Regions from separate parts of the Serratia sp. BNK-23 genome, predicted to be linked through region 2. Evidence: predicted binding sites of a transcription regulator. Region 2 holds the regulator's gene; each other region holds the start of a gene.
The links. The regulator CRP, encoded in region 2, controls carbon source genes, mostly activating them, when cyclic AMP is high. The targets are predictions, from matches to a motif close to ATGTGANNNNNNTCACAT.
Positions count from the first base shown of each region.

Region 1: the regulator CRP is predicted to act here: its motif matches at 2,590-2,607, upstream of ACMGF9_RS07630 (sugar transporter).
Region 3: the regulator CRP is predicted to act here: its motif matches at 5,856-5,873, upstream of deoC (deoxyribose-phosphate aldolase).
Region 4: the regulator CRP is predicted to act here: its motif matches at 1,799-1,816, upstream of glpT (glycerol-3-phosphate transporter).

Region 1 is NZ_CP179900.1:1,618,730-1,626,659, forward strand. It holds gene ACMGF9_RS07610 (ABC transporter ATP-binding protein) at 1-232, shown strand, start outside; gene ACMGF9_RS07615 (winged helix-turn-helix transcriptional regulator) at 263-685, opposite strand; gene ACMGF9_RS07620 (aromatic alcohol reductase) at 772-1,704, shown strand; gene ACMGF9_RS07625 (aspartyl/asparaginyl beta-hydroxylase domain-containing protein) at 1,722-2,408, opposite strand; gene ACMGF9_RS07630 (sugar transporter) at 2,669-3,859, shown strand; gene ACMGF9_RS07635 (MFS transporter) at 4,031-5,428, shown strand; gene ACMGF9_RS07640 (alpha/beta fold hydrolase) at 5,571-6,401, shown strand; gene ACMGF9_RS07645 (DoxX family protein) at 6,411-6,836, shown strand; gene ACMGF9_RS07650 (MFS transporter) at 6,829-7,930, shown strand, end outside.
Region 2 is NZ_CP179900.1:194,168-202,097, reverse strand. It holds gene ACMGF9_RS00885 (hydrolase) at 1-332, shown strand, start outside; gene ACMGF9_RS00880 (YheU family protein) at 329-562, shown strand; gene ACMGF9_RS00875 (phosphoribulokinase) at 714-1,583, shown strand; gene ACMGF9_RS00870 (OsmC family protein) at 1,621-2,028, opposite strand; gene crp (cAMP-activated global transcriptional regulator CRP) at 2,411-3,043, shown strand; gene ACMGF9_RS00860 (YccS/YhfK family putative transporter) at 3,094-5,172, shown strand; gene argD (bifunctional acetylornithine/succinyldiaminopimelate transaminase) at 5,213-6,430, opposite strand; gene ACMGF9_RS00850 (aminodeoxychorismate synthase component II) at 6,564-7,139, opposite strand; partial or broken gene ACMGF9_RS00845 (helicase HerA-like domain-containing protein) at 7,212-7,930, opposite strand, start outside.
Region 3 is NZ_CP179900.1:4,314,962-4,322,891, forward strand. It holds gene serB (phosphoserine phosphatase) at 1-379, opposite strand, end outside; gene ACMGF9_RS20515 (YtjB family periplasmic protein) at 490-1,173, shown strand; gene deoD (purine-nucleoside phosphorylase) at 1,343-2,074, opposite strand; gene deoB (phosphopentomutase) at 2,171-3,394, opposite strand; gene deoA (thymidine phosphorylase) at 3,465-4,787, opposite strand; gene deoC (deoxyribose-phosphate aldolase) at 4,854-5,633, opposite strand; gene ACMGF9_RS20540 (NupC/NupG family nucleoside CNT transporter) at 6,004-7,281, opposite strand; gene ACMGF9_RS20545 (TatD family hydrolase) at 7,465-7,930, opposite strand, start outside.
Region 4 is NZ_CP179900.1:4,783,702-4,791,631, forward strand. It holds partial or broken gene glpB (glycerol-3-phosphate dehydrogenase subunit GlpB) at 1-41, opposite strand, end outside; gene glpA (anaerobic glycerol-3-phosphate dehydrogenase subunit A) at 31-1,680, opposite strand; gene glpT (glycerol-3-phosphate transporter) at 2,045-3,397, shown strand; gene glpQ (glycerophosphodiester phosphodiesterase) at 3,480-4,559, shown strand; gene yigL (sugar/pyridoxal phosphate phosphatase YigL) at 4,603-5,400, opposite strand; gene pldB (lysophospholipase L2) at 5,405-6,448, opposite strand; gene rhtB (homoserine/homoserine lactone efflux protein) at 6,596-7,216, shown strand; gene rhtC (threonine export protein RhtC) at 7,265-7,885, opposite strand; gene recQ (ATP-dependent DNA helicase RecQ) at 7,898-7,930, opposite strand, start outside.

The DNA of each region.
Region 1 (7,930 bases), 1.4 Mb from region 2:
CGAGCCGAGCCTGGGGCTGGCGCCGATCGTGGTGCGGCAGATCTTCGGCGTGCTGCGCGAACTGACCCGCAGCGGCATGACGCTGTTTCTGGTGGAGCAAAACGCCAACCATGCGCTGAAACTGTCCGATCGCGGCTATGTGATGGTCAACGGCCAGATCCGCCTCACCGGCAGCGGGGAAGAACTGTTGAACGATCCGGAGGTGAGAAAGGCCTATCTGGGCGGCGGCTGAGCGCCGCCCCACGGGCAGGGATGCCCGCGTTCATTTTTCAGCGGCGTTGCGCTCTTGGCCATCGTAGTGCGAACGGGCCGCTCTGAAGGCGTCGGCGGAGGCGATAATCCACGACCAGAGCGGCAGCATGTTGAGCAGCATCTCTTCCCCCGCGTCGGTGATGGTGTAAACCACGCGGGGCAGTTTCTCCTGATAATCGCAGCGCGATATCAGCCCGTCCCGCTCGAGATGGCGCAGCGTCCGCGTCAGCATTCTCTGCGTCACGCCCGCCAGTTGGCGGCTTATCTCGCCGTGGCGCAGCGGCCCGTGAGTGCCCAGGATATGCAATACCCCCAGCGACCAACGGTTGCCCGCATGCGCGAGGATCTCACGCTTCAACCCTTCATCGTCGTTGCTCAGTTCTTCACAGAACGCCTGCGAAAATTGCAGCAGCGCTTCCCGATCGCTCGTCATATTCCTCTCCGGTATCACGCGTGTACCTAATTGAACCCGTTTTTGTCAGCTGTCAGGATGACGCAGTGTCAAGACAGGAGGCAAGAATGAAATCCACAAATCCATCTATCAATACCGTGCTCATACTCGGCGCCGGTGAACTGGGGCTGCCGGTATTGCGTGCGATGAGCCGGCAGGCTCGGTTATCTCCATCTTTAAAAATCAGCGTGCTGCTCCGGCCGGAGGCTGCACGCGCCGTCAGCAGCCCGCTCCGGGCGCGGCGGGATGCGCTGGCGCGGCTCGGCATCGCCGTGGTGGAAGGCGATCTGCAGCAAAACGGCGTGGAGGCGCTGAGCGCGCTATTCCGTTCCTTCGACGCGGTGATCAACTGCAGCGGCTTTGTCGGCGGGGCGGGCACGCAGGTAAAGATCACCCAGGCCGTCTTGCTGGCGGGCGTGGCGCGCTACTTCCCGTGGCAGTTCGGCGTGGACTACGATGTCGTGGGTAAAGGCAGCGGGCAACAGGTGTGGGATGAACAGCTTGAGGTGCGCCACCTGCTGCGTGCGCAGAAGGCGACGGAGTGGGTGATTGTTTCCACGGGCATTTTCACCAGCTACCTGTTTGACCCCGGCTTTGGCGTGGTGGATGCGGCAAGCAAAACGGTGCGCGCGCTGGGCGACTGGCGCTACGCGGTGACGCTGACCACCCCTGAGGACATTGGCCGGCTGACGGCCGCGATTTTTTTCCATCGGCCCGCGTTTCGCAACCAGGTGGTTTATATCGCCGGCGACACGCTGACCTACCGCGAGCTTGCCGAACTTATGCAGGCGCACTGGGGCGTGGAGGTCAACAGGATCCTGTTGGACAAAGAGCGGCTGCAGGCGGAGGTGCGCAATCATCCGCATGACGTCGGCGCCAAATACCGGCTGGCTTTCGCCCGGCCCGACGGCGTGGCCTGGGATAAGGCGAAAACCTTCAATGCGCGCCAGGGCATAGCCACCACTACCGCCGAGCAGTGGCTGGCTTCTCAGGGCGGTTAATCGCCTGAGCGCCGCAGTCAGAACTGGCGCTGCATCCAGCGCACGTTCAGCCGCACCAGCGCGATGATGGCGCCGGAGAGCAGCCGCAGCCCGGCGGGCATGTCGCGGCGGCGGATGTCCAGCAGCAGCACGGTGCGCACCTGCGGGCTGTCGTTCCACACCTCGTGTTCGAAGGTATCGTCCCACAGCATGAACTCCCCCTCGTGCAGCCGGTATTCGCGGCCGTCCACTTTCAGCACCGCCGCCGGCGCGCCGTCGGCGCGTTTGGGCATGTCCAGCACCAGATAGCCGCGCAGAATGCCGCGAAACGGCCCGCGATGGGGCGGCACCTGTTTGCCGGGCGCCAGGAAGGAGAGCGAGGCGGACAGCACGTCAGGCGACGAAGCGATCAGCGCCGCCAGCGTCGGGCAGCGCGCCAGGTTGTGGGGGATGGGCTGGCCGTAGGCCTTCATGATGAACATGCGCCAGTCGCGCGCGTCGTTGGCGGAGATCGACGCCTGCTGGCTCATGATCTCGTGAAAACGGGGAATATTGTGCAGATCGTGGGCGACGGTCAGCGCCTCTTCGCGGATCTGCCGCCATTGGGCGGTGAAACGTTCGGCGTCGGGGAACAGCGCGGCGCTGTCGAGCACCGGCTTGCCCTGAATGCGGCGATCGTAAACATTGCGCAATGCGAGCACGGACCAATCATAAATCGCGGACATCATAATGACCTCGCCTCAGGAAACGCCAAAGGGACACTGCGCGCTTCTTCGGCGCGGCGCGTGGACGGCCTGGGAAGAACGGCAGGAAAAATTGGTACGCTTCAATAGATTAGCACAGCATTTTGGCAACCGTGCGTCGGTGAGCGTGTCGATGGGCGGTGAAAAAAACCACACAATTAAAGTGTGACGTATATCGCATTTAGCGGGCCGGTTGGTTAAAATATCGCGACTTGCCCGCACCTGTCCGGATTTTGTTTACCATGGAACACGCTCCCGTTTCGCGCTCAACCGCCTGGTTGCGCGTGGTTATCCTCGCCGTCTCGGCCTTTATCTTCAACACCACCGAGTTTATTCCGGTCGGTCTGCTGAGCGATATCGCCGCCAGCTTCTCGATGCAAACCGAACAGGTCGGCTTGATCATTACCATTTACGCCTGGATCGTCGCCGCCGCCTCGTTGGCGTGCATGCTGCTGACCAGCAAGATTGAGCGCCGCAAGTTGCTGATCGGCGTGTTCGTGCTGTTTATCGCCAGCCACGTGCTGACCGCCGTGGCCTGGAACTTCACCACGCTGGTCATTTCGCGCGCCGGTGTGGCGCTGGCGCACTCGGTGTTCTGGTCTATCACCGCCTCGCTGGCGATCCGCGTGGCGCCGCCAGGCAAGAAAGCCCAGGCGCTGAGCCTGCTGGCGGGCGGCACCGCGCTGGCGATGGTGCTCGGGCTGCCGCTCGGGCGGGTGGTCGGGCAACTGCTCGGCTGGCGCATGACCTTTATCGGCATCGCGGTGTGCGCCACCCTGGCGCTGGTGCTGCTGTGGCGCCTGCTGCCGGTGCTGAAAAGCGAGCATTCCGGTTCGCTGGCCAGCGTGCCGCTGCTGTTCAAGCGCCCGGCGCTGGTGGCGCTTTACATGCTGACCATCATTGTGGTGACGGCGCACTTCACCGCCTACAGCTACATTGAGCCGTTTATCCAGACCGTGGCCGGGCTGTCGGAGAACTTCACCACGCTGATGCTGCTGCTGTTCGGCGCCGCCGGCATCGTCGGCAGCCTGCTGTTCAGCCGCTACAGCGAGCGGTTTCCTTCCGGCTTCTTCATCGGTGCCATCACGCTGCTGGCCTTGAGCCTGCTGCTGCTGTTGCCGGCGGCCGGCAGTGAAAGCCACCTGACGGTGCTGTGCATCTTCTGGGGGATGGCGATCATGGCGATCGGCCTGTCGATGCAGGCCAAAGTGCTGAGCCTGGCGCCGGACGCTACCGACGTGGCGATGGCGATTTTCTCCGGCCTGTACAACTTCGGCATCGGCAGCGGCGCGCTGCTGGGCAACCAGGTGAGCCTGCATCTGGGCATGGGCAACATCGGCTTCGTCGCCGCGCCGCTGGCGCTGATCGCCCTCGGCTGGTGCCTGTTGAGCGTCTACCGCAGCGAACGGCTGCAGCACCACCACAGCCGTTAACCTGCCGATTCGGGATGCCGCTGTGGCATCCCGCGCTACATTTTCCTGCTATAAAACAGGCTGCTGCAGCGTTTTATGCTTAACTTTTTTTCATAGTCTGCTAATTAAAAATTTAACTCCGACGCCGCTTCGCTAGCATAGAAAGTCATCAAAAATGTTAATGCGAGGTTAATGGTGAGTGAATCTGTAGCGGCGTCGCCGATCCATGCGCGGGATTTGGCGGCCAGAATCGACGCCTTGCCCGCGTCGGCCGGCCTGTGGCGCTTTATCATTCTGCTGTCGCTGGGCGGCTTTTTCGAACTCTACGATCTGTTCCAGACCGGCTATATCAGCACTGGCCTTATCGCCGACGGCATTTTCCACACCGGCGCGCAGGGCGTTTTCGGCGTGTCGGATCAGGCGGCCTTTGCCTCCGCCACCTTTCTCGGCCTGTTCGTCGGCGCCAGCCTGCTGAGCCCGTACGCCGATCGCTTCGGCCGGCGCGCCACCTTTATGTTCGCTCTGATCTGGTATGGCGCCTTCTCGCTGCTGTTGGCGTTTCAACAGCAGGCGGAATGGGTGATCTTTCTGCGTTTTCTGGTGGGCGTCGGGCTCGGCATCGAGTTGGTGACCATCGATACCTACCTGACGGAGTGGGTGCCCGCGCACTTGCGCACCCGGGCTTTCGCCTTCGCGTTCTTCGTGCAGTTTCTGTCGGTGCCGGCGGTGGCGCTGATGTCCTGGTGGCTGGTGCCGCAGACGATTTGGGGGCTGAGCGGCTGGCGCTATGTGGTGATCGCCGGCGCGCTGGCTTCGCTGGTGATTTGGCTGGTGCGCAAGGGGCTGCCGGAGTCGCCGCGCTGGCTGGTGCAACAGCGGCGCTATGCGCAGGCCCGGCAGGTGATGCGGGACATGGAGCGGCGCTGCGGCGTGGCGGCCGCGGACTTCCCGTCGCGCCCGGTGGACGATGCCGAGGGAGCGCCGCTGCGCGGCCGCTTTCGCGACATCTGGGCGCCGCAATATCGCGATCGCACGCTGATGCTGGTAGTGATGAATTTCTTTCAGGCCATCGGCTTCTTCGGCTTCGGCAACTGGCTGCCGGCGCTGCTGTCGGGCAAGGGCGCTTCGGTCACCCACAGCCTGCTGTACGCTTTCTTTATCACGCTGGCCTACCCGCTGGGCTCGCTGCTGTGCAGCTTCTACGCCGACAAGATGGAGAACAAGTGGCAGATCGTGTTGTCCTGCCTGGTGACGGTGATCTTCGGCTCGCTGTTCGCACTGCAGAACAACCCGCTGTGGCTGATCCTGTGCGGTTTCTTCATCACCTGGTCCAACGCCTGGCTGACCTACAGCTACCACTCGTATCAATCCGAGATCTTCCCGACCCATATCCGCGCCCGCGCCGTCGGTTTCTGCTACTCCTTCAGCCGGCTGTCGACGGTGTTCAGCAGCATCATCATCGGCATTATCTTGCAGTACGGCGGTTCGCTGGGGGTGATCGCGTTTATCGTCGCCAGCATGCTGATCGTGATGCTGGTGATCGGGCTGTTCGGCCCAAAAACGCGCGGTATCGATCTGGAAAACATCTGACGTTTTGCGCCGGCGGCGACGCCGGCTTCTTCAGCAAAAAAACTCGCGATCATGCGAAAATTATTCCGTTATCACTGCCTTTACGCCTGCCGTACTGTTAACCCGTACAAAATCCAATTCGATACCGAGCGGGGAACACGTCATGAGCACCCTTACCGCGCCCGATGGCGCACGCATTTTTTATAAGGATTGGGGCCGCGGCCAGCCGATCCTGTTCTCCCACGGTTGGCCGCTGTCTGCCGACGCCTGGGACAACCAGATGCTGTTTTTCGGCCAGAGCGGATTCCGCGTGATCGCCCACGATCGCCGCGGCCACGGCCGTTCGGATCAAACCTGGCACGGCAACGACATCAACCAATACGCTGACGATCTGGCCCTGCTGATCGAAACGCTGGATCTGCGCGATCTGATCCTGGTCGGCCATTCCACCGGCGGCGGCGAAGTGGCGCGCTACATCGGCCGCCACGGCAGCGATCGGGTGGCGAAGGTGGTGCTGGTCGGCGCCGTACCGCCGCTGATGCTGCAAACGCCGGTCAACCCTGAGGGTACGCCGATGGCGGCCTTCGACGGCATTCGCAGCGGCGTGGCGGGCAACCGCTCGCAGTTCTTCAAAGATTTGGCGGTGCCGTTCTATGGCCTCCACTGCGACGAGGTGGAGAGCAATGCGGGGCTGATCGACCACTTCTGGCTGATGGGCATGCAGGGCGGCGTAAAAGGGCAGTACGAGTGTGTGCGCGCGTTCTCCGAAGTGGATTACACCGCCGACCTGCTGGCGATCGACAAGCCGACGCTGCTGGTGCACGGCGACGCCGATCAGATCGTGCCGATCGGCGCCTCGGCGCTGAAAGCCGCTAAGCTTATGCAACAGGCGGAGCTGAATGTTTACGCCGGCGGTTCGCACGGTTTGGCGCAGATCGATCCCGATCGCTTCAACGCCGATCTGCTGGCCTTCATCCAAAATTCGCCGTTTTAAGGGGGCGCGATGAACCTGACTGCTATCGCCGCCCGCTGCGCACAGCGGCTGCATGCGCCTGTGGTGCGCTGGCTGCTGCTGCTCGCCATTTGCGCCGCCTATATTCAGGGCGGGTTGGTCAAAGCGCTGAACGTCGAAGGCGCGGTCGCCGAGATGAGTCACTTCGGCCTGCAGCCGGCGGCGCTGTTCGCCGTGCTGGTGACGCTGCTGGAACTGGCTGCGTCGGCGCTGATCCTGAGCGGCTTTTATCGCTGGCTCGGCGCGCTGGCGCTGGCCGGTTTTACCCTGATGGCGACGCTGATGGCCAATCCGTTCTGGCAGTTCGACGGGGCGGAGCGCGGCCAGATGATGAACGGATTTTTTGAACACCTTGGGCTGGCCGGCGCGCTGTTGCTGGTGGCATTTAACGATTTGAAGGAGCGAACAGATGGCTGAGCAGACGGAAAACAAGGCGGCGGCGGGCGGCTTCGCGCCGCTGAAAATCCCATTATTTGCGGTGCTGTGGGGCGCGACGGTGCTCGGCAACGTCGGCAGCTTTATGCGCGACGTCGCCAGCTCGTGGTTGATCACTGACCTGTCGAGCAACCCTTCGGCGGTGGCGCTGATGCAAACCGCCGCTACGCTGCCGGTGTTCCTGCTGGCGATCCCGGCCGGGGTGCTGTCGGACATTCTCGATCGGCGACGCTTTCTGATCTTCGTGCAAATTCTGCTGGCCTGCGTCAGCGGCAGCCTGCTGGTGCTGTCGCAGACCGGCGCGCTGACGGTGGAATACCTGCTGGCGCTGACCTTCGTCGGCGGCATCGGCGCGGCGCTGATGGGGCCGACCTGGCAGGCGATCGTGCCGGAGCTGGTGCCGCGCGCCGAGCTGAAAAACGCCGTGGCGCTGAACTCGCTGGGCATCAACATCGCTCGCTCCATCGGCCCGGCGGCCGGGGGGCTGCTGCTGGCCAGCTTCGGCGCCGGCGCGGCCTACGGCGCGGACGTGATGAGCTATGTGCTGGTGATCGCGGCGCTGCTGTGGTGGAAGCGGCCGAAGGTTGAGGACAGCGGCCTGTCGGAACACTTCTTCGGCGCCTTCCGCGCCGGCCTGCGCTATGCCCGCTCCAGCCGCGAGTTGCACGTGGTGCTGCTGCGGGCGGCGGTATTTTTCGCCTTCTCCAGCTCGGTCTGGGCGCTGCTGCCGCTGGTGGCGCGCCGCATGCTGGGCGGCAGCGCCGGCTTTTACGGCGTTTTGCTGGGGGCGGTGGGCGCCGGGGCGATCCTCGGGGCAATTGTGCTGCCGCGCCTGCGTCAGCGGCTGAATGCCGACGGGCTGGTGTTGCTGGCGGCGGTGTTGACGGCGGCGGTGATGGCGGCCCTGTCGCTGGCGCCGCCGCAGTGGCTGGCGGTGGTGCTGCTGTTGGTGCTGGGCGCAGGCTGGATTATCGCGTTGACCACGCTCAACGGTGCGGCGCAGGGCGTGCTGCCCAACTGGGTGCGCGGCCGCGGCCTGGCCATCTACCTGATGGTGTTCAACGGCGCGATGGCGG
Region 2 (7,930 bases):
ACGGGTTGCGACGCATTCGCGAATTCGACGACGCCATCACCTCGCGCATTCACGGCTTCAGCGACGCCACCGACTATTATCGCCGCTGCAGCGCCCTGCCGCTGTTGCCGTCTATCCAGACGCCGCTGCTGATCATCCATGCGAAGGACGACCCTTTCATGACCCCTGAGGTGATCCCCGACGTCGCCGGCCTGCCGCGCAATATCGAATATCAGCTGACTGAGTTCGGCGGCCACGTCGGCTTCGTCGGCGGCACGCTGAAAAAACCACACATGTGGCTGGAGAATCGCATTCCGGCCTGGCTTTCCCCTTATCTGGACATTCCGACGTGATTATTCCCTGGCAAGAACTGGCAACCGACACCCTGAACAGCCTGATCGAATCCTTTGTGCTGCGCGAAGGCACCGATTACGGCGAACACGAACGCTCGCTGGAGCAGAAGGTGGAGGACGTGCGCCGCCAGCTGAAAAACGGCGAAGTGGTGCTGGTGTGGTCGGAACTGCATGAGAGCGTCAACATCATGCCGCGCGGCCAATTCCGCGCCGGGCAGGAAGAAATTTAGTGGCGCCCGGTTCTATGACTGACGGAAAAAATCAGGTAACAATGGGACATTGCAAACCAGCACGCGCCATTTTTTCCTGACATAGAGAGCGTCAACAAGAGCCACAATAATCCCCTGACGCCGGCGCATTCAACACGGAGTGACAACCATCATGTCTGCCAAACATCCCGTTATCGCGGTGACCGGTTCCAGCGGCGCCGGCACCACCACCACCAGCGTGGCGTTCCGTAAAATCTTCCAGCAGCTCAATATCCGCGCCGCCGAACTGGAGGGCGACAGCTTCCACCGCTATACCCGGCCGGAAATGGACGCGGCGATCCGCAAGGCGCGCGATCTGGGCAGACACATCAGCTATTTCGGCCCCGAGGCCAACGACTTCGGCCTGCTGCAGCAGAGCTTTATCGACTACGGCAAAAACGGCACCGGCCGTTCGCGCAAGTACCTGCACACCTACGACGAAGCGGTGCCCTACAATCAGGTACCGGGCACCTTCACCCCGTGGGAGCCGCTGCTGGCGCCGACCGACGTGCTGTTCTACGAGGGGCTGCACGGCGGCGTGGTTACTGAGCACCATGACGTGGCCAAACACGTCGATCTGCTGGTCGGCGTGGTGCCGATCGTCAACCTGGAGTGGATCCAGAAGCTGATCCGCGATACCGGCGAACGCGGCCACTCCCGCGAAGCGGTGATGGATTCGGTGGTGCGCTCGATGGAAGACTACATCAACTACATTACGCCGCAGTTCTCGCGCACCCACATCAACTTCCAGCGCGTGCCGACGGTGGACACCTCCAACCCGTTCGCCGCCAAGGCCATTCCCTCACTGGATGAAAGCTTCGTGGTGATCCACTTCCGCGGCCTGGACCAGATCGACTTCCCCTACTTGCTGGCGATGCTGCAGGGATCGTTTATCTCGCACATCAATACGTTAGTGGTGCCGGGCGGCAAAATGGGGCTGGCGATGGAGCTGATTATGGCGCCGCTGGTGCAACGGTTGCTGGAAGGCAAGAAGATCGAATAAATGCGTTGAGCGCGGCGCCGGCCGCGCTCCGCCTCGATTACGCCGGTTGGCGGATCTCGAAGCTGTGGGTTACCGTGGCGGCCTTGTTGAGCATCAGCGCCACCGAGCAGTATTTCTCCGCCGACAGGTTCACCGCACGTTCGACGATCTTGTCGGTCAGATCCTGGCCGGTCACGATGAAGTGCAGGTTGATATGGGTGAACAACCGCGGGGCTTCTTCGCGGCGCTCGGAGGTCAGCTTCACCTCGCAGTCGCGCACGTCGTTGCGCCCCTTTTGCAAGATGGATACCACGTCGATCGCGCTGCAGCCGCCCACCGACATCAGCACCATCTCCATCGGGCTGGGCGCTTTATCACCGGCGTTGCCGTCCATCAGCACCTGGTGGCCGGAGGCCGATTCACCCAAAAACGTTAACCCTTCCACCCACTTAACTCTTGCCTGCATTCTGGTCACTCCGGTTGATTTCTTAAAATCAGAGTACGCTTTCGCATAGAAACAGGCAACGTAACCTGATGCTAATCATGCTGAAGCGAGACAACACGAGACACCCGCCTTACTCTGTGCTACAAACAGAGCCGCAATAAATCTTTCCGGGACACTGCATTTCAGGGAAACGCCCAGAGAAAGGCTCCTTTACCGGTATGTTAACAGAATGTAGCTTGCAGCGCTTACGGCAAGTTAATATGCTAGAGCGACAGCGTATTTTTATGACACGCCTCAAAACTTGCCGGTAGCCCTCGCTCATGACTGCGGCTACAGGCGGGTTTTACAGGGAACTCTGACCCCTGTGACACAAGGCAGCGATAACAACAGAGGATAACAGCGAATGGTTCTCGGCAAACCGCAAACAGACCCTACTCTCGAATGGTTCCTGTCTCATTGCCATATCCACAAATATCCATCGAAGAGTACGCTGATTCACCAAGGTGAAAAGGCCGAAACGCTTTACTACATCGTGAAAGGCTCCGTCGCGGTGCTGATCAAGGATGAAGAAGGTAAAGAGATGATCCTGTCCTACCTCAACCAGGGGGATTTCATCGGCGAGCTCGGATTGTTCGAAGAAGGCCAGGAGCGCAGCGCCTGGGTTCGCGCGAAAACCGCCTGTGAAGTGGCCGAAATTTCCTACAAGAAATTCCGCCAGCTGATCCAGGTGAATCCGGACATTCTGATGCGTCTGTCCGCCCAAATGGCGAGCCGCCTGCAGGTCACCTCCGAAAAAGTGGGCAACCTCGCCTTCCTGGACGTGACCGGCCGCATCGCGCAAACCCTGCTGAATCTGGCGAAGCAACCTGACGCCATGACTCACCCGGACGGCATGCAGATCAAGATCACCCGTCAGGAGATCGGCCAGATCGTCGGCTGCTCGCGTGAAACCGTTGGCCGTATTCTGAAAATGCTGGAAGATCAAAACCTGATTTCCGCCCACGGCAAAACCATTGTCGTCTACGGCACCCGTTAATCCCCGAAGAAACGGCGCAGTCTGCGCCGTTTTTTTATCTGCTCTCTGCCATGTGGCGCCGCCTGATCTACCACCCGGAAATCAACTACGCACTGCGACAAACGCTGGTGTTGTGCCTGCCGGTGCTGTTCGGCTTATTAATTGGCCAGCTGCAGCTCGGCCTGATGTTCTCTCTGGTGCCCGCCTGCTGCAATATCGCCGGTCTGGACACGCCGCATAAGCGCTTCTTTAAACGGCTGATCGTCGGCGGCTCGCTGTTCGCCTTCAGCAGTGTGCTGCTGCAACAGGCACTGCTGTGGCACGTGCCGCTGCCGGCGCTGATGCTGGGCCTGGCGCTGCTGCTTGGCGTCACCGGCGAAATCAGCCCGCTGCACGCCCGGCTGTTGCCAGCGGCGCTGGTGGCCGCCATTTTCGCCCTCAGCACGGCCGGCACGGTACCCCTCTGGCAGGCGCCACTGCTGTACGCGATCGGCACCGTCTGGTACGGCTTATTCACCTGGTTCTGGTTCAAGCTGTGGAAAGAACAGCCAATGCGCGAGACTCTCAGCCAGCTCTATCTGGAGCTGGCTGACTATTTCGAAGCCAAATACTCGTTGCTGACCCAGCACACCGATCCGCAAACCGCGCTGCCGCCGCTGCTGGTACGCCAACAAAAGGTGATGGATCTGATCAGCCTTTTATACCAACAGCTCAATTTCCTGCCGCACGCCAACAACCTCGAACAAAAGCGCCTGCAGCGCGCCTTTCAGGTGGCGATGGATCTGCAGGAGCACATCACCGTCAGCCTGCATCTGCCGGAGGAGGTGCAAAAACTGGTGGAGCAGAGCCAGGCCGAAGCGATCATTCGCCGCAACGCTCAGGTGATCGCCGGCCGGCTGCGCGTGGTGGCGCACGATATTCTCTACCATCAACATTCGAAGCGCTTCTCCATGAGCCACGAACTGGCGGCGCTGGAAAAAATGGCGGCGCAGCATCCCGATAACCCGGTCGGCCAGTTTTGTTATTACCACTTCAGCCGCATCGCTCGCCTGCTGCGCACCCAGCATCCGCTGTACCGCCGCGACCTGATGCCCGGCCAGCACCGCCTGCCGTTTTGGCCGGCGCTGGCCAGCTACCTGTCGTTCAAATCCACCGCCCTGCGCAACGCCGCGCGGCTGGGGGTGACGCTGGCGGTCGGCAGCAGCCTGGGTGCGGTTTTCAACCTGCCGAAGCCTTACTGGATCCTGCTCACCATCATGCTGGTGAGCCAAAACGGGTATAACGCCACCCGGGTGCGTATTCAGCACCGTGCGCTGGGCACGATTGCCGGGCTATTGCTGGCGGCCGGGCTGTTGCAGCTGCAGCTGCCGGAAGGAGAAACGCTGAGCATCATGCTGGTGATCACGCTGCTGGCCTACCTGGTTTCGCGCAAGAACTACGGGCTGTCGGTGATTGGCTTTACGGTCACGGCGGTTTACACCCTGCAGCTGCTGGCGCTGAACGGCTCGCATTTTCTGGTGCCGCGTCTGATCGATACGCTGATAGGCTGCGTGCTGGCGTTCGGCGGCACCATTTGGCTGTGGCCGCAGTGGCAAAGCGGGCTGCTGCGCAAGAATGCCCATCAGGCGCTGGAGAACGATCAAGCCGCGCTGCGGCTGATGCTGAAGCAGCCGGAACCGGATGCCACCGCGTTGGCCTATACCCGCATGCAGGTCAACCAAGCGCACAATGCGCTGTTCACCTCGCTCAATCAGGCGATGCAGGAGCCGGGGTTCGCGTCGAATTATCTGGCGGACATGCGGCTGTGGGTCACTCACAGCCAGTTCATCGTCGAACACCTGAACGCCATGACCATTCTGGCGCGCGAGCACTACATGCTGACGCCGAAACTGGCGGAAGCCTATCTGCAAACCTGTGAAATTGCGCTGCAAAGCTGCCAGCAGCGGTTGGAATACGACGGCCCGAGCAGTGACAACAGCGGCATCATGCAGCCGCCGGATCTGCATCCGGACATGCCCGTCACCGAGATGGAACGTCATTTGCGGCGCATTTTGTCGCACCTGAACGTGATGCATACCATTTCGTCGCTGGCCTGGCGCCAGCGCCCGCACCACGGCATCTGGCTCAAGCGCAAACTGCGCGATCAATAAGGGCGCGGCATGCCGCGCCCCGTTATTCGCCGCACGAGCTTCAGACGTTGATCACATCCTGCACCGCCAGCTCGAACAGCGCCATGCCGGCTTCGATGTCCTGCAGCTCCACCACCAGCGACGGCGCAAAGCGGATCACGTTCGGCCCGGCGTTGAGGATCATCAGCCCACGCGCGGCGGCAGCGGTGAGGAAATCGCGCGCTCTGCCGTGATAATGCGGCGTCAGTTCGGCGCCGATCAGTAACCCCATGCCGCGAATGGCGGTGAAAATACCGTATTTATCGCCGATATCCTGCAAAGCCTGCACATACAGCGCGTGGCGCTGTTCGATGCCGCTCAGCACTTCCGGCGTATTGATCACATCCAACGCCGCCTCCGCCACCGCGCAGGCCAACGGGTTGCCGCCGTAGGTGGTGCCGTGAGTGCCCACCTGCATCACCGACGCAATCTCTTCGGTGGTCAGCATGGCGCTGACCGGGAAACCGCCGCCCAACGCCTTGGCGGTGGTAAGAATGTCCGGCGTCACGCCATAATGCATATAGGCGAACAGCTTGCCGCTGCGCCCCATGCCGCTTTGCACTTCGTCGAACACCAGCAGCGCCTGATGTTGGTCGCACAGTTTGCGCACGCCTTTAAGGAAGCCGGCGTCGACCGGCGTAATGCCGCCCTCGCCCTGAATCGGCTCCATCACCACCGCGCAGGTGTGGTCGTCCATCACCGCTTTCACCGCCGCCAGATCGTTGAACGGCACGTGCACGATGTCGGCCGGCTTTGGCCCGAACCCGTCGGAGTATTTGGCCTGCCCGCCCACCGACACGGTGAACAGCGTGCGGCCGTGAAACGCGTTATAGAAGGCGATGATTTTGGTTTTATAGGGGCTGTGGCGGGTGATGGCGTAATGACGCGCCAGTTTGAACGCCGCTTCGTTGGCCTCTGCGCCGGAGTTGGCGAAGAACACCCGATCGGCGAAGGTGGCGTCGATCAGTTTGCTCGCCAGGCGCAGCGCCGGTTCATTGGTAAAGACGTTGCTGGTATGCCACAGAGTCTCACCCTGACGTTTGAGCGCCTCGACCAGCGCCGGATGGCAGTGCCCCAGCGCCGTTACCGCGATGCCGCCGGAAAAATCGATGTACTCTTTTCCCTGCTGATCCCAGACCCGACTGCCTTTGCCGCGCACCGGCACAAACTGGGCGGGTGCATAAACAGGCAGGATAACCTGGTCAAAGGTGCTGCGGCTCACTGCGGATTTTCCAGTCATTTTTTCGGCTCCACCCTGAAGGTTTTTCAGCGCTATCGTAATGTTAGATTGAAAACATAATCACGAAATATGCATAAAAAACCAATCAAGCGCAAACGCAAAACGCCCGACGAGCGAAAAAAACGCATCGGGATTAACGGTTGAGGAAGTTATCCAGCAGCTGATGGCCCTGCTCGCTGAGCACGCTTTCCGGATGGAACTGCACGCCTTCCAGCGCCAAAGTGCGATGGCGGATGCCCATGATCTCGTCGCGCACGCCGTCGCGTTCGCTCCAGGCGGTCACTTCAAAACAGTCCGGCAGCGTATCGGCTTTCAGCACCAGCGAGTGATAGCGGGTCACGGTCAGCGGATCGTTCAGGCCGCGAAACACGCCGACGCCGAGGTGGCGGATGGCCGACGTTTTGCCGTGCATCACCGCGCGGGCGCGCACCACCTCGGCGCCGAACGCCTGCCCCAGCGCCTGGTGCCCCAGGCACACGCCGAGGATCGGCAGCTTGCCGGCGAAATGACGAATGGCGGCCAGCGAGATACCCGCTTCGTTCGGGGTGCTGGGGCCGGGGGAAATCACCAGATGCTGCGGCGCCAGCCGCTCGATATCGGCCAGCTGCAGCTCATCGTTGCGCTTCACCACCACCTCGGCGCCCAACTCGCAGAAGTACTGGTAAAGGTTATAGGTAAAGGAGTCGTAGTTATCGATCAGCAGCAGCATGTCAGGTCCGGCAGAGAAAAACGCCGCCATAGTTTACTGATTTAACCCGCCGCTGCCGACGATAATTTCCGCTTACTTTTTACGGCCGCCGGTGATCGAGCCCAGCACGCCGCGCAGGATCTGGCGGCCGAGATCGCGCGCCATGCTCTTGGCGGCGGTCTGGACGATGCCGTCGCGTTTGCCGCCGCGCGGGCCGGTGGAACCGAACAACAGCTCGTTCAAACCATCCATCAGGCCGCCGCCCGCCTGCTGTTGTTGCTGTTGCGTCTGCGGTTGTTGCCCCTGCTGCGGGGTGCCGATGGTGGCGAAGCCACCCGACGACAGCTTCTCGTAGGCGGACTCGCGGTCAATCATGTCTTCATAGCGGCCATACAGCGGCGACTTGTTGATCGCGCTGTTCAGCCCTTCCGCGCCAAGCATGCCCATTTTGGATTCCGGCGCGATGACCATCGCCCGCTCCACCACGTTCGGCCGGCCCTTCTCGTCGAGGAATGACACCAGCGCTTCGCCCACCCCCAGCTCGGTGATCGCCGTTTCGGCATCGAAGGCCGGATTGGCGCGCAGGGTTTGCGCCGCCGTCTTCACTGCTTTCTGATCGCGCGGGTAAAGGCGCGCAGCGCATGCTGCACGCGGTTGCCCAACTGGCCCAGCACGCTGTCCGGGATGTCCAGCGGGTTCTGGGTGACGAAGTAAATGCCGACGCCTTTGGAGCGGATCAGACGCACCACCTGTTCAATCTTGGTCAGCAGCGCCGCCGGCGCATCGTTGAACAGCAGGTGCGCCTCATCGAA
Region 3 (7,930 bases), 1.0 Mb from region 2:
ATTCGATCTCGATCGCCGTCGAATCCATGTCCATCACCAGCAGCCCCGGCGTGCGCAGGTGCGGGATCTTGCCGAGCGGCGCCACGTCCAGCCCGCTCTCCGCCGCCAACAGCTTGGCGCGCGGCGTCAAGGTGCCCGCCAGCCGCACCACCTGATAGTCGTCCACGCCCCAGGCGGTGACGATCACCATCGCCGCGCCCAGCTTGCGTTGGAATTGGGTAATGCGCGCCTTGTCCAGCTTCCTGCCGTATAACAGCCACCCGGTATTGCCCGCCCGGTAGTCCAGCGGCATCACTTCGTCGCCGCTGAGCGAAAGGGGAAGACCCGGCCATTGAGAGATCTCCGCCGGAAGATCGCAATAGGTCAGACTGTTTGACATCATTGACTCCTGAATGGACAAAAACGCTGCATGATAAAACGACGCATCAAGCTATCCTATCGCCAGCGGTTCTGGCAACATAAAGTGTCCCCGATGCCCAAGGAACCTGCATGGCTCGCGCTAAACTGAAATTTCGCCTGCACCGCACCGCTATTATCCTGATTTGCCTGGCTTTGCTGGTGCTGCTGATGCAGGGCGCCTCTTATTTTAGCCTGAGTCACCAAATGGCGCGATCCGAGCAGGTGGAAGAGCTGGCGCAGACGCTGACCAAACAGGTCGCCTACAGCCTGGCGCCGCTGCTGGACGACGACGGCAACAACCCGCGCATCGACGCCATCCTCAAGCAGCTCACCGATCACAGCCGCATTCTCGACGTCAGCGTGTATCAGTTGGACGGCACGCTGGTCTCCCACGCCGGGGAACAGATAAGTATACGCGATCGCCTGTCGCTCGACGGCAAACGCGCCGGCAGCTACTTCAACCACCAGTTGGTCGAATCCATTCAGGGCAAAGACGGCCCGATCGGCTTTATCCGCATCACCCTCGACACCCACGTGCTGGCGACCGAATCCAAACAGGTGGACAACACCACCAACCTGCTGCGCCTGATGATCCTGCTGGCGCTGGCGATCGGCATCATTCTGGCGCGCACCCTGCTGCAGCACCGCCGCAGCCGCTGGCAGCAGTCGCCCTACCTGTTGACCGCCAACACGCCACTGGAAGAAGGCAATACGGTGGAAGACGACGAAGAGGATGCGCCGGAGACAAAGCAGGAAGCGCCGAAGAAGGAGTAACTCAGGCCAGGCGTTGAATGCGTCCGTGCCGTTTTCTTGTCCTTTCGGTGAATAGATTGTCCGTAACAACGGGATCCACATCCAATTGAAAGGTAGAGCGTTAGCCAAAAACGGCCATGCGGAGTGAATAGATTGACGGGCGGGCGCCATGGCGACGCCCGCCGCGGTATTACGCTTTGTCGCCCAGCAGCACGGATTCCAGCGCGATAACGATCATTTCGTTAAAGGTGGTCTGGCGTTCCGCCGCCGTGGTCGCTTCGTGACGCAGGATGTGGTCGGACACGGTGCAGATGGTCAGCGCCTTGCAGCCGAACTCTTCGTACAGCTCCGCCGCCACGCCGTAGATGCCGGCCGCTTCCATTTCCACGCCCAGGATGCCGTACTTCTTCATCACCTGGAACATGTCCGGATCCGGGGTGTAGAACAGATCGGCGGAGAAGATGTTGCCCACGCGCGCCGGGATGCCCTGCGCCGCCGCCGCATCGACCGCGTTGCGCACCATGTCGAAGTCGGCGATCGCCGCGTAGTCGTTGTCCTTGAAGCGCAGACGGTTAACCTTGGAGTCGGTGCACGCGCCCATGCCGATCACCACGTCGCGCAGTTTGATATCGTCACGCACCGCGCCGCAGGAACCCACGCGAATGATCTTCTTCACGCCGAATTCGGCGATCAGCTCGCGCGCATAGATGGAGCAGGACGGGATGCCCATGCCGTGGCCCATTACGGAGATGCGGCGGCCTTTGTAGGTGCCGGTGAAGCCCAACATGCCGCGCACGTTGTTCACTTCCACCGCGCCTTCCAGGAAGGTTTCGGCGATGTATTTTGCGCGCAGCGGATCGCCCGGCATCAGTACTACGTCAGCGAAATCACCCATCTCAGCATTAATGTGCGGCGTAGCCATAATTCTCTTCCTTTAAATCGTATTAAATAGCGTTAAACGTATAAGCCGTGGTATGTCAGGCGGCGGCCAACTGCGCCACCGCCTTAAACTCACGAATTAAAACAGGGTTTTACCGTAATCCATCGGCGACAGGCCAAAATAATTGGCGACGGTCTGGCCGATGTCGGCGAAGGTCTCACGGTGGCCCAGCGAGCCCGGTTTCACTTTCGGGCCGTAGACCAGCACCGGGATGTGCTCACGGGTGTGGTCGGTGCCCGGCCAGGTCGGGTCGCAGCCGTGGTCGGCGGTGAAGATGATGATGTCTTCGTCTTTCACCAGCTTCAGCAGCTCCGGCAGGCGGCGGTCGAACAGCTCCAGCGCGGCGGCGTAGCCCGCCACGTCGCGGCGGTGGCCGTAAGAGGAGTCGAAGTCCACGAAGTTGGTGAACACGATGGTGTTGTCGCCGGCCTTTTCCATTTCAATCAGGGTCGCGTCGAACAGCGCGTCGATGCCGGTCGCTTTCACCTTCTTGGTGATGCCGACGTTGGCATAGATGTCGGCGATTTTACCGATCGACACCACTTCACCGCCCTTCTCGTCCACCAGCTTTTTCAGCACGGTCGGCGCCGGCGGCTCTACCGCCAGATCGTGGCGGTTGCCGGTGCGCTGGAAGTGGCCCGGCTTGTCGCCGACGAACGGACGCGCGATCACGCGGCCGATGTTGTAACCGCCTTCGGTTAGCTCTTCACGCGCGATTTCGCACAGCTCGTACAGGCGATCCAGGCCGAAGGTTTCTTCATGGCAGGCGATCTGGAACACCGAGTCGGCGGAGGTGTAGAAAATCGGCTTGCCGGTTTTCATGTGCTCTTCACCCAGCTGATCGAGGATCACGGTGCCGGATGAGTGACAGTTGCCCAGGTAGCCCGGCAGGTTGGCGCGCTCCACCAGCTTATCCAGCAGCGCCTGCGGGAAGCTGTTGTGCTCGTCCTTGAAATAGCCCCAGTCGAACAGTACCGGCACGCCGGCGATTTCCCAGTGGCCCGACGGCGTGTCTTTACCGGAAGAGAGCTCGCTGGCGTATGCGTAAGCGCCGATGATGTCGGCATTGCGATCCAGCCCCTGCGGGAAGTTGCCGGTGGACTCTTCCGCCGCTTTGCCGAGCCCCAGGCGGCTCAGGTTAGGCAGCGTCAGCGGACCCTGGCGGCCCACGTTGGCTTCACCGCGCGCGCAAACCTCGGCGATGTGGCCCAGAGTGTCGGAACCCCGGTCGCCAAAACGATCGGCGTCTTCGCTGGCGCCGATGCCGAAGGAGTCCAATACCATAATAAATGTGCGTTTCATCTGTGCTCTCCTGCGTGTTCTCACGCTTTGGACGGCCGCGAAAAAGCCGCGGCCGTTCCTGATTCTTGGGTTATTCCGTGACGCGCTTATACACTACCGGCGTCGCTTCCGGCGCCTTGTCACTCAGCGTCATTGCGCTACGCACCGCATCGGCCGCCTGCTGCCAGCTCTCTTCATCGTTGGCGTGGATCATCGCCAGCGGCTGCTGGGCATCCACCTTATCACCCAGGCGCGCCACCTCGGTCAGACCGACGCTGTAATCGATGGCGTCGCTCGCCCGGCGGCGGCCGCCGCCCAGCGAAACCACCGCCATGCCCAGCGCGCGGGTATCCATGGCGCTGATGATGCCCGGATTTTCAGCATACACCGGCTTGCTCAGCGTTGCCGCCGGCAGATAGCTATCATAACGTTCGACGAAGTCTATCGGCCCTTGCTGCGCCGCCACCATGCGGCCAAACACTTCCGCCGCCTTGCCGTTGTCCAGCACCGCCTGCAGTTTGGCACGCGCATCGGCCTCGTCATTCGCCAGGCCGCCGGACAGCAGCATCTCCACGCACAGCGCCAGCGTCACTTCCAGCAGGCGCGGGTTGCGGTATTCACCGGTCAGGAAACGCACCGCTTCGCGCACTTCCACCGCATTGCCGGCGCTGGAGGCCAGCACCTGGTTCATGTCGGTCAGCAGCGCGGTGGTCTTGCAGCCCGCGCCGTTGGCCACGCCGACGATCGCCTGCGCCAAATCTTGCGACAGGGCATAGGTCGGCATAAAGGCGCCGGAACCGACCTTCACGTCCATCACCAGCGCATCCAGCCCTTCCGCCAGTTTCTTGGCCAGAATGGAGGCAGTGATCAGCGGGATAGAATCCACGGTGGCGGTGATGTCGCGGGTGGCGTAAAAACGTTTGTCCGCCGGCGCCAGCGAGCTGGTCTGGCCGATGATCGCCACGCCGACGTCCTGAATGATTTTACGGAAGGCGTTATCGTCCGGGAAAATATTGAAGCCCGGAATGGCTTCCAGTTTGTCCAGCGTGCCGCCGGTATGACCCAGGCCGCGGCCGGAGATCATCGGCACATAGCCGCCGCAGGCCGCCACCATCGGGCCGAGCATCAGCGAGGTCACGTCGCCCACGCCGCCGGTCGAATGCTTGTCGACGATCGGGCCGTTCAGCGCCAAACTCTTCCAGTCCAGCACGGTGCCGGAATCGCGCATCGCCATGGTGAGCGCCACGCGCTCCGGCATGCTCATGTCATGGAAATAAATGGTCATCGCCAGCGCGGCGATCTGCCCTTCCGACACCACATTGTCGCGAATACCGTTGATGAAAAAGCGGATTTCCGCTTCGCTTAACGGCTGGCCGTCGCGTTTCTTACGAATAATTTCTTGAGCCAGGAACAAGGCATCCCCCTGTGTCGCTGAGAGTCGGTGCAGACGGGCGCGCCTGGCGCCCGCCAACGAAATCGATCAGTAGCCGCCGCCGGCGGTCTGGGTCTGGTGGCCCAGCGTGGTCAGCAAGCTGGCCAGCAGGCTGGAAGCGCCAAAGCGGAAATGCCGCGCATCGGCCCACCCCTCGCCCAGAATACGATCGGCAAGTTGCAGATAATGCAGCGCATCTTCCGCGGTGCGCACGCCGCCGGCCGGCTTGAAGCCCACCGTCTTCGCCACGCCCAGATCGCGGATCACCGACATCATCAGCTCGGCGCTCTCCAGGGTGGCGTTGACCGGCACCTTGCCGGTGGAGGTCTTGATAAAGTCAGCCCCGGCCTTGATGGCGATCTCGGACGCCTTGCGGATCAAATCGGCCTGTTTCAGCTCACCGGTTTCGATGATCACTTTCAGCAGCACGTTAGCCGCCTGGCAAGCCTGCTTGCACTGTTTCACCAGCTCGAAGCCGACCTGTTCGTTGCCGGCGATCAGCGCACGGTATGGAAACACCACGTCCACTTCATCCGCGCCATAGGCGATCGCCGCGCGGGTTTCCGCCAGCGCGATGTCGATATCGTCATTGCCATGCGGAAAGTTGGTCACGGTGGCGATGCGGATGTCCGGTGTGCCTTGCTCGCGCAGCGCCTTACGCGCCACCGGGATAAAACGCGGGTAAATGCAGATGGCCGCCGTGTGGCCGGCCGGGCTGTTGGCCTGACGACAGAGCGCGATCACTTTCTCGTCGGTGTCATCATCATTCAGCGTGGTTAAATCCATCAAGTTCAGCGCACGTTGCGCTGCTGCGGTTAATTCGGTCATAAAACTCTCCAACTGAGTACCTGGGTGTTGGCGAGCGGACTTGGTTCCATGAAGATAGCGCTGGGGAACGGCGTTCCCGCGGCGGCAACTGAGATCCTTCTCACCGCACATGGCCACCCGCCTTGCGGCCGGCCAGTAATAGCTATTTGAACACGAATGCCGGAGGCGATTCGCGTTCATCGTCACACTATATGAAATAGCACTGTAACAGACCGGAATTATATGTGAAGAACATCACAAAATAACGCGATATCGTTCACAAATTCGCTAAAGAAGCGGCTGAAGATCGCGGATGCGGCAAGCACCCGCGTTGCTTAGAGTATAGGCGGAGTCCCGCGATCGGTCGCGCCGTCGCGGGCTCCGTGATGGCTTACAGCGCCAGGAAGAAGCCGGCGATGGTGGCACTCATCAGGTTGGACAGCGTGCCCGCCGCCACGGCCTTCAGACCGAAGCGCGCGATGTCGTGGCGACGGTTGGGCGCCATGCTGCCCAGACCACCCAGCAAGATCGCCACCGAGGAGAGGTTGGCGAAGCCGCACAGCGCAAAGGAGATGATCGCCTTGGTGTGCGTCGTCAGCACCTGCAGGCCTTCCGCCGCCACTACGTCATCCGGGCGCAGATAGGCGCCGAAGTTCATGTAGGCGACGAATTCGTTGACGATGATCTTCTGGCCGATGAACGAACCGGCGGTCATCGCCTCGCTCCACGGCACGCCGATCAGGAAAGCGATCGGCGAGAACACCCAGCCGAGGATCAGTTCAAGCGACAGCTGGGGATAATCGAACCAGCCGCCGATACCGCCGAGAATACCGTTAAGCAAGGCGATCAGCGCGATAAACGCCAGCAGCATCGCACCGACGTTCAGCGCCAGCTGCATGCCGGAAGCCGCGCCGGAAGCCGCCGCGTCGATCACGTTGGCCGGACGATCCTCTTCGGCGATCAGCTTCATCGCATCGTCTTTATCGTGGGTCTGCTCGGTTTCCGGCACCATCAGCTTGGCGAACAGCAGCCCGCCCGGCGCGGCCATGAAGGACGCGGCTATCAGATATTCCAGCGGCACGCCCATCTGCGCGTACCCCGCCAACACCGAACCGGCTACCGAGGCCAGGCCGCCGCACATCACGGCGAACAGTTCTGACTGGCTCATGGTGGCGATATAGGGGCGTACCACCAGCGGCGCTTCGGTCTGGCCGACGAAAATGTTGGCGGTCGCCGACAGCGATTCGGTGCGCGAGGTGCCCAGCAACTTGTGCAGGCCGCCGCCCAACACGCGGATCACCAACTGCATGATGCCGAGGTAGTACAGCACCGCAATCAGCGAGGAGAAGAACACGATCACCGGCAGGACGCGCAGCGCGAATACGAAGCCGCCGCCGCCGAACACCTCGAACATCTTGTCGGACACCAGCCCGCCGAAGATGAACGAAATGCCCTGATTGCCGTAGGCGATAACGTTTGCCACGCCGTTAGACATACTGCCGAGGATGCTGCGGCCCAGCGGCACGTACAGCACCAGCGCGCCGATGCCGACCTGAATGATGAACGCCCACACCACGGTGCGCAATTTGATGGCCCGACGGTTGCTGGAGAGCAGCACCGCAATGGCGATCAGCACCGCCATACCGACCAGACTCATGATGAGTTGCATGCAAAGTTTCCCTGTTGCAAAAAATAAAATACATCCCTGCTCATGAAGAGAGGTCTGCTATTGGAGAGTTTCGGGGGGATTATACTGAGCGAGGTCACCCTCGCACCGATTTATGTCACAAATGTATACAACGAGACGCAAATGAAAATCTTATAACGTGACGCAAGTCACGTTATAAGCTCGTCAATCCAGCATGGCAAACAGTGACTGGGTATTGCGTTGCAGATGGGCGGCGATCTCGTCGGCCGGTTCCGGCCGCAGCTCGCACAGCGTGTGAAACACCTCGGCGGCACGCTCGGGGCGATTCGGCTGCCCCTGATAGCCGGCCAGCGGCATGTCCGGCGCATCCGTCTCCAGCAGCAGCGCTTCAAGCGGCAGCTGCGCCATCACGCCGCGCGTTTTCTGCGCCCGCTCATAGGTGATGGTGCCGCCCACGCCGATGTAATAGCCGAGGCGGATAAACGCCTGCGCCTGCGACAGGCTGCCGGCGAAGCCGTGCACCACGCCGCGACGCGGCAGCTGCATGCGCCGCAGCGCCGCGGCCAGCTGATCGTGGGTACGCCGCGAGTGCAGGATCACCGGCAGGTCATGCTGTTTCGCCAGCCTCAGTTGGGCCAGCAGCACGCTTTGCTGGCGCTCGAACTGCGGG
Region 4 (7,930 bases), 540 kb from region 2:
CCCGCCAGGCCGCCGCCAATCACCACTACGTCAAATCGCATCATCCGCCTCCTGCTCTTTGTCTGCCTGGGCCTCAAGCCCGCATAATCCCTGGTAAACCCAACTGGTAAATTCACTCTCGCGCAGCGCATCGCCCCAGGCGATCGGCCGCACGCCTTTCCAGCGTTCGTTGAGGAACTGCGACAGCTGCGCGATGGATTGCTGCGGCGTGCTGACCTTGAAGCGCGTCAGCAGTCCGGCGGCGCGGCAGGCGCAGAGTTCACCCTGGCAGGTGCCCATGCCGACGCGGGTGCGGCGGCGCAGATCCACCAGGTTATTGACGGTCAGCGAATTGACCGCATAGCGCACTTCCCCGGCGGTCACCGCCTCGCACTCGCACACCAGGCTGGTGTCGAGCCGATCGGCCGCCGGCACCTGGCTGGCGCGATCGCCGTGCCGGTAAATCGCCGAGCCGCGGATGCTGGCGGGCAGAGAAACCACGCTGCGCACCGTTTCCTCCGCCGACTGACGGGATCCGGGCAGCGCGTCCTGCGCGGTGGTGCACGGACTATTTACGCCGAGCTTTTCACATACCTTGTCGGTGGCCCACTCCGCCATCAGGCGGTAGGTCATCAGCTTGCCGCCGGTGATGGTGATAAACCCTTCCAGCCCGTCGCGGGCGGCGTGATCGAGCAGCACGATGCCGCGGCTGACATTGCGCCCGCTGGGATCGTCGTCGCTGGCCACCAGCGGCCGCACCCCGGCATAGGCGCGCAGAATGCGGGTCTGCGCCAGGGTGGGCGCCAGCAGCGCCCCCTCGCGGATCAGAATGTCCACCTCCTGCGGGGTCACCAGCATGTTGTCAATTTGGTCGTAGTCGATATGGGTCGAGGTGGTGCCGATCAGCGAGATGGTGTCGCCCGGCACCAGGATGTCGGCGTCCGCCGGTTTGCGGCAGCGGTTGATCACCATGTTGTTGATGCGGTGACCGAGGATCAGCAGCGCTCCCTTGGCCGGGAACATGCGGATACGCAAATCGGCGTATTCGGCGATCTGCTGGCCCCAGATGCCGGCGGCGTTGACCACCACCGCTGCGTGCAGCTCATAGCGCCGCTGATTCTGATGGTCGTAAACGCGCACGCCCGTCACTCGGTCGCCACTGCGCAACAATCCGACCACCTGGTGGTAAGTCAGGATCTGCGCGCCGTGTTCGCGCGCATCCAGCATGTTGGCGGCGGTCAGCCGGAAAGGATCGACGGTGCCGTCCGGCACCCGCACCGCGCCAATCAGCGCCGGATTAGCCGCCGGCTCCAGCCGCAGCGCCAGCTGCGGGTCGATCGCTTCGGCGTCGATGTCGGCCTGGCGACAGGCGGCGATAAACTGTTGCTGATACTCCAGCGAGTCCTGCGGCAGGGTGATGAACAGCCCATCGGTGCGCTCGATACAGTGATGCGCGATGCGTTTCAGGATGCGGTTCTCTTCGATGCACTCGCGCGCCGACTCGCCGTCGGTCACCGCATAGCGCGCGCCGCTGTGCAGCAAGCCGTGGTTGCGGCCGGTGGCGCCGGTGGCGATGTCGTGACGCTCCAGCAAAATGCAGCGCAAGCCGCGCCGCGCACAATCGCGGGCAATGCCTGCGCCGGTGGCGCCGCCGCCGATGATGATCACATCCGTTTCGCCGCCGTCAAAATAGCTGCTCATGTCGCTCCCTCAGGATCGGTAGTTATGAGCCTATTGAGCCACGGTTATTAGGGTCTTTGTTTGATAAGGAACAAGAACGAACATAAAACGAAATAAAAATGTCCACAAAAAACCATCAATGTGATCATAATCACGATTTTTGGACGTTTTTCTATTTCATAACGTTAACGAATCGCTCAAAATCCGCCGTGGTTTCATGAAAGTGTAACAATTGCGCCATTCGTCACAGCGACACCAGGCGTATTTGTCGACAATGGCGCTCGTTATGGAACACAAAAACACCACATTCGATATCCGCTCAATCATCAAATGAACGTAAAAGGTCATATTGATGTGATAACAGATAAAGCCATCGGAGGCGCTCATGTTGAGTATTTTTAAGCCGGCCGCACACATCGCCCGTGTGCCGAGCGATAAGGTAGACCCGCTCTACCGTAAGCTGCGCTGGCAAATTTTCCTGGGGATCTTCTTCGGTTACGCCGCTTACTATCTGGTGCGTAAGAACTTCACCCTGGCCATGCCTTACCTGATCGAACAAGGCTTCAGCCGCGGCGACCTCGGCTTCGCGCTGTCGGGCATCTCCATCGCCTACGGCTTCTCCAAATTCATCATGGGTTCGGTCTCCGACCGTTCCAACCCGCGAGTGTTCCTGCCTGCCGGCCTGATCCTGGCGGCGGCGGTGATGTTGTTCATGGGCTTCGTGCCGTGGGCCACCTCCAGCATCGCGGTGATGTTCGTTCTGCTGTTCCTGTGCGGCTGGTTCCAGGGCATGGGTTGGCCGCCGTGCGGCCGTACCATGGTGCACTGGTGGTCGCAGAAAGAACGCGGCGGCATCGTTTCCATCTGGAACTGCGCCCACAACGTGGGTGGCGGCCTGCCGCCGCTGCTGTTCCTGCTGGGTATGGCCTGGTTCAACGACTGGCACGCGGCGCTGTACATGCCGGCCTTCGGCGCCATCCTGGTGGCCCTGATCGCCTTCGCCCTGATGCGCGACACCCCGCAATCCTGCGGCCTGCCGCCGATTGAAGAGTACAAAAACGACTATCCGGACGACTACAGCGAAAAAGACGAAGAAGAGCTGACCGCCAAGCAGATCTTCATGCAGTACATCCTGCCGAACAAGCTGCTGTGGTACATCGCGGTCGCCAACGTGTTCGTCTACCTGCTGCGTTACGGCATTCTGGACTGGTCGCCGACCTACCTGAAAGAAGTGAAGCACTTCGCGCTGGACAAGTCTTCCTGGGCCTACTTCCTGTATGAATACGCCGGTATCCCGGGCACTCTGCTGTGCGGCTGGATGTCGGACAAAGTGTTCAAAGGCAACCGCGGCGCCACCGGCGTGTTCTTCATGACGCTGGTGACCATCGCCACCGTGGTGTTCTGGATGAACCCGGCCGGCAACCCGACCGTGGACATGATCTGTATGCTGGTCATCGGCTTCCTGATCTACGGCCCGGTGATGCTGATCGGCCTGCACGCGCTGGAGCTGGCGCCGAAGAAAGCCGCCGGCACCGCCGCGGGCTTCACCGGCCTGTTCGGCTACCTGGGCGGCTCGGTCGCGGCCAGCGCCATCGTCGGTTACACCGTGGACTTCTTCGGTTGGGACGGCGGCTTCATGGTGATGATCGGCGGCAGCATCGCAGCGGTCATCCTGCTGCTGCTGACCATGCTGAACGAGAAGAAACACCACGCGGAAATCGCCGCCAAGCGCGGTTAAGCGTCACACGACTTTTGCATGATTTAAAGGCCGCCCTGCGGCCTTTTTACTACCCTGCCCCCAACAACACGGAGAAAACGGAATGCGGACTCAAGTCAAAGCCCTGCTGACAGGGATCATTCTCGCCACCTCGATGGTCAGCGCCGCGCAGGCGGCGGACAAAGTGGTCATCGCCCACCGCGGCGCCAGCGGCTACCTGCCGGAACACACCCTGCCGGCGAAGGCGATGGCCTACGCGCAGGGCGCCGATTATCTCGAACAAGATCTGGTGATGACCAAGGACAACGAGCTGGTGGTGCTGCACGACCATTACCTCGATCGCGTCACCGACGTCGCCGAACGCTTCCCGGACCGCGCGCGTAAAGACGGCCGTTATTACGCCATCGACTTTACGCTGGCGGAGATCAAATCGCTGAAGTTCACCGAAGGCTTTGAAATCGAAAACGGCAAGAAGGTGCAGGGCTACCCTGGCCGCTTCCCGATGGGCAAATCCGACTTCCGCGTGCACACCTTCCAGGAAGAGATCGAGTTCGTGCAGGGTCTGAACCATTCGACCGGCAAGAACATCGGCATCTACCCTGAAATCAAGGCGCCGTGGTTCCACAAACAGGAAGGCAAAGACATCTCCAGCAAAGTGCTGGCGGTGCTCAAGCAGTACGGCTACACCGGCAAGAACGACAACGTCTACCTGCAGTGCTTCGACGCCAACGAGCTCAAGCGCATCAAGAACGAGCTGGAGCCGAAGCTGGGCATGGATCTGAAGCTGGTGCAGCTGATCGCCTATAACGACTGGCAGGAAACCTATGAGCAGAAAGCCGACGGCAAGTGGGTGGAATACGACTACGACTGGATGTTCAAACCGGGCGCGATGAAGAAAATCGCTCAGTATGCCGACGGCATCGGGCCGGACTACCACATGCTGGTGGTGGCGGATCAATCCAAGCCGGGCCACATCGTGCTGACCGACATGGTGAAAGAAGCGCACGCCAGCAAGCTGGCGGTGCATCCGTTCACCATCCGCGCCGATGCGCTGCCGAAGTACGTGACCGACGTGAACCAGCTGTATGACGTGATTTACAACCAGGCCGGCGTCGACGGCGTGTTCACCGACTTCCCGGACAAGGGCGTGCAGTTCCTGCAGAAGCAGGGCCAGCACAAGTAATGCCAAGGGCGCCGCGAGGCGCCCTTATTATTTAATGGTTATTTCAAAGGAACATCTTGCGCAGGTAGTGCGGCACCGCGTTATCGACGTTGGAGCCGATCACTTCCAGCTCCGGCAGCATGTCCTTCAGGCGCTGATGCGCGTCGCGCATGATGCAGCCCTTGCCGGCCATCGACAACATCTCCAGATCGTTCATGCCGTCGCCGAAGGCGATGCACTCTTGCAGCGTATAGCCGATGATCTTGGCCACTTCTTCCAGCGCATGCCCTTTCGACACGCCGCCCGCCATCACTTCCAGGCAGGTCGGGAACGAGAAGCTGACGTTGACCCGATCGCCCCAGCGCGCGTTGATGGCGTCTTCCACCTGCAGCAACCGCTCGTGATCTTCACAGGTGAAGTAAACCTTGCAGACGCCGTCGGTTTCCAGCAGGCCCGGCTCAAACAGCTGATATTTGAACACCGACTCCTGGAAGAACTCTTCCTGCTCCGGGCTTTCGCGGTTGGTAAACCAATCGTCGTTACGGTAGACGTTGGTGGTGATATCCGGATCGTCGTGCAGCATGCCGTACAGATCGCGGGCGATATCCCCGTCCAGGTTGTGGCTGAAAATCAGTTCGCCGGCGGTGTTGTGCACCCGTGCGCCGTTGGAAGTGATCATAAAGGCGCTGATCTCCAGGCTGTCGCGGATCTGCGCCACGTCGATATGGTGGCGGCCGGTGGCGAACACGAAATGCACGCCGCGCTGAGTCAGCAACTTCAGCGTTTCTTTAGCGTACGGCGACAGGGTATGGTCGGGAGACAGCAGCGTGCCATCTAAATCGGAAGCGACGACGTGATACATAGCGTTATGTTCTAACCTCTGATGGAGTTGTCGGCGGCAGCGCGCCGCCTAAGTGTTGAGCAAAGAAGCGCAGAATTGCGTTCAGTGCTTCGGCGCGCAGCGCGTCCCGCTCGAACAGGATCTCATGGCGTGCGCCGTTGATAACCCACGGGAGCCCCCCTTCGCAAGGGCGCCCCGCGTCTGACAGAGCCTGACAAAAAGCCTGGTGCGAACGGTTGTCGACTACCCGTTCTTCACCGGCCTGCAAAAGCAACAGCGGCGTGGTGATCTTCCCGGCCTGCGCGATAATCTGCCGGCCGGCGCGGATGCTCTCCCGCACCCAATGGTAGGTCGGCCCGCCCACCTGCAGCTCGGGGTAATCGGCATAATAACGCAGGCTGCGCCGGTAACGCTCGCGGCTATGGGTCAACACGTTGACCACATAGGGCAGCGGACGCCACTGGCCGGTGCCCACCGCGTAATAGTCGCGGATCGCCGGGCGGGTCTCCGCCCAGTCGAGAATGCGATCGGCCAGCCAACCCGGCATCGGCAGCCGGATGCCGAACATCGGCGCGCAAAACGCCGCCGCGTCGAACGCCTGCGGCCGGCGCTGCAGAAACTGCGCCAGGATCGCGCCGCCCATCGAATGCGCCAGCGCGAAGCGCTGCCGATAACCGTGCGATTCGACCTCGCGCAGCCACAGCTGTTCGAAATCGTCCACGTAGTCGGCGAAGTTTACCACATGACCGCGGTGCGTATCCGCCAGTAAACGCCCGGAACGCCCCTGGCCGCGATGATCGACGATCACCACGTCGTAGCCGCAGTGGAACAGATCGTAGGCCACCTCAGGGTATTTCACGTAGCTTTCGATGCGGCCGGGGCTGACCACCACCACTCGCTGATGCCGCGCAGAACTGAAGCGCACAAAGCGGATCGGCACGCCGTCCACGCCGCTGAATTCGCCTTCTTCGCGCTGCCGCCAGAAATCCAACAGCGGTCCGGTGGCGAAGGCAGCGAACTGCGTTTCACGCGTTAACCAGTCATCGGAGCTGAGAGTGAACGAGGTCATCGAGAGCGTTTTCCCTGTGGGGCCGGCGGAAAATGTGACCGCTGGCACAAGAAATCATACTAGCGTATTGTGATTCAATTCTGACAAAAACGGCGCCGCCTCGGCGCATTGTGGCACAAAACGACACTTTCAGGGAGCCGAAGCACCATGACCTTGGACTGGTGGTTAACCTATCTGCTGACCACGCTTATCCTGAGCCTTTCCCCCGGCTCAGGCGCCATCAATACCATGAGCACCGGCATCAGCCACGGCTATCGCGGCGCCGCCGCCTCGATAGCCGGGCTGCAGGTCGGGCTGAGCGCGCACATCGTGCTGGTGGGCATCGGTCTCGGCGCGTTGATATCGCAATCGCTGCTGGCGTTCGAACTGTTGAAATGGTTGGGCGCCGCCTACCTGGTGTGGCTCGGCATCCAGCAGTGGCGCGCCGCCGGCGCGCTGGATCTGCATGCGCTGGCGGGCAGCATGCCGCGCCGCCGTCTGTTCCGCCGCGCGGTGCTGGTCAACCTGACCAACCCGAAAAGCATCGTGTTTCTCGCCGCGCTGTTCCCGCAGTTCATCTTGCCCAATCAGCCGCAGGCCGAGCAGTATCTGGTGCTCGGCGTCACCACCGTGGTGGTGGATATTCTGGTGATGATCGGTTACGCCACTTTGGCGACGCGCATCGCCGGCTGGCTGAGAACGCCGCGCCAGATGCAGTTGCTCAACCGACTGTTCGGTTCGCTGTTCATTCTGGTGGCGGGGCTGCTGGCGACTGCCCGCAAAGCCTGACAAAAAAGGCCGGGCATCGCTGCTCGGCCTTGGGCATTTCACTGCCGGTCAGCGGGTAAAGATCAGGTGTAACCCGAAGCCGGTAAACAGCACGCCCGCCACCCCGTCTATCCACTTGGCCAACCGCTGATAGCCGCGGCGCATCGCCGGCAGCGCGAACACCACCGCCACCAGGCTGAACCAGACAAAGGTCTCGGCGACGATCAGCAAGAACAGCCCCCAGCGCGCTCCGGCGCCAACGCTGTCGCCGACGAACAGCGAGAACACGCTGCCGAAATAGATCACCGCTTTCGGGTTCGACAGATTGGTCAGGAAGCCGCGAATAAAGCTGCGCCCGGCCTTGGGCAACGCCACCTGGGCCTCCGCTGCCGGCTGCGCTTGCTGCGCCCGCGCGGAACGCAGCAGTTGCCACCCCATCCAGCACAGGTACATCCCGCCGCCGACCATGATGATCTGATGCAGCCAAGCCATCTTCTGCAGGATCAGGTGCAGCCCCATCAACGCCACGCCGGCCCACACCACGATGCCGAGCGAAATGCCGACCACGCCCATCATCGCCTCGCGGCGCGAACGGCTGGCGGCGGTTTGCGACACAAAAAAGAAGTCCGGCCCCGGGCTCATCAGCGCAATCAGATGCACCAGCGCCACGGTGAGAAACAGCATTAGCATGATTTATCGCCCTCAGTCTTCGTCATTGTCGAGATGGTCGCGGAT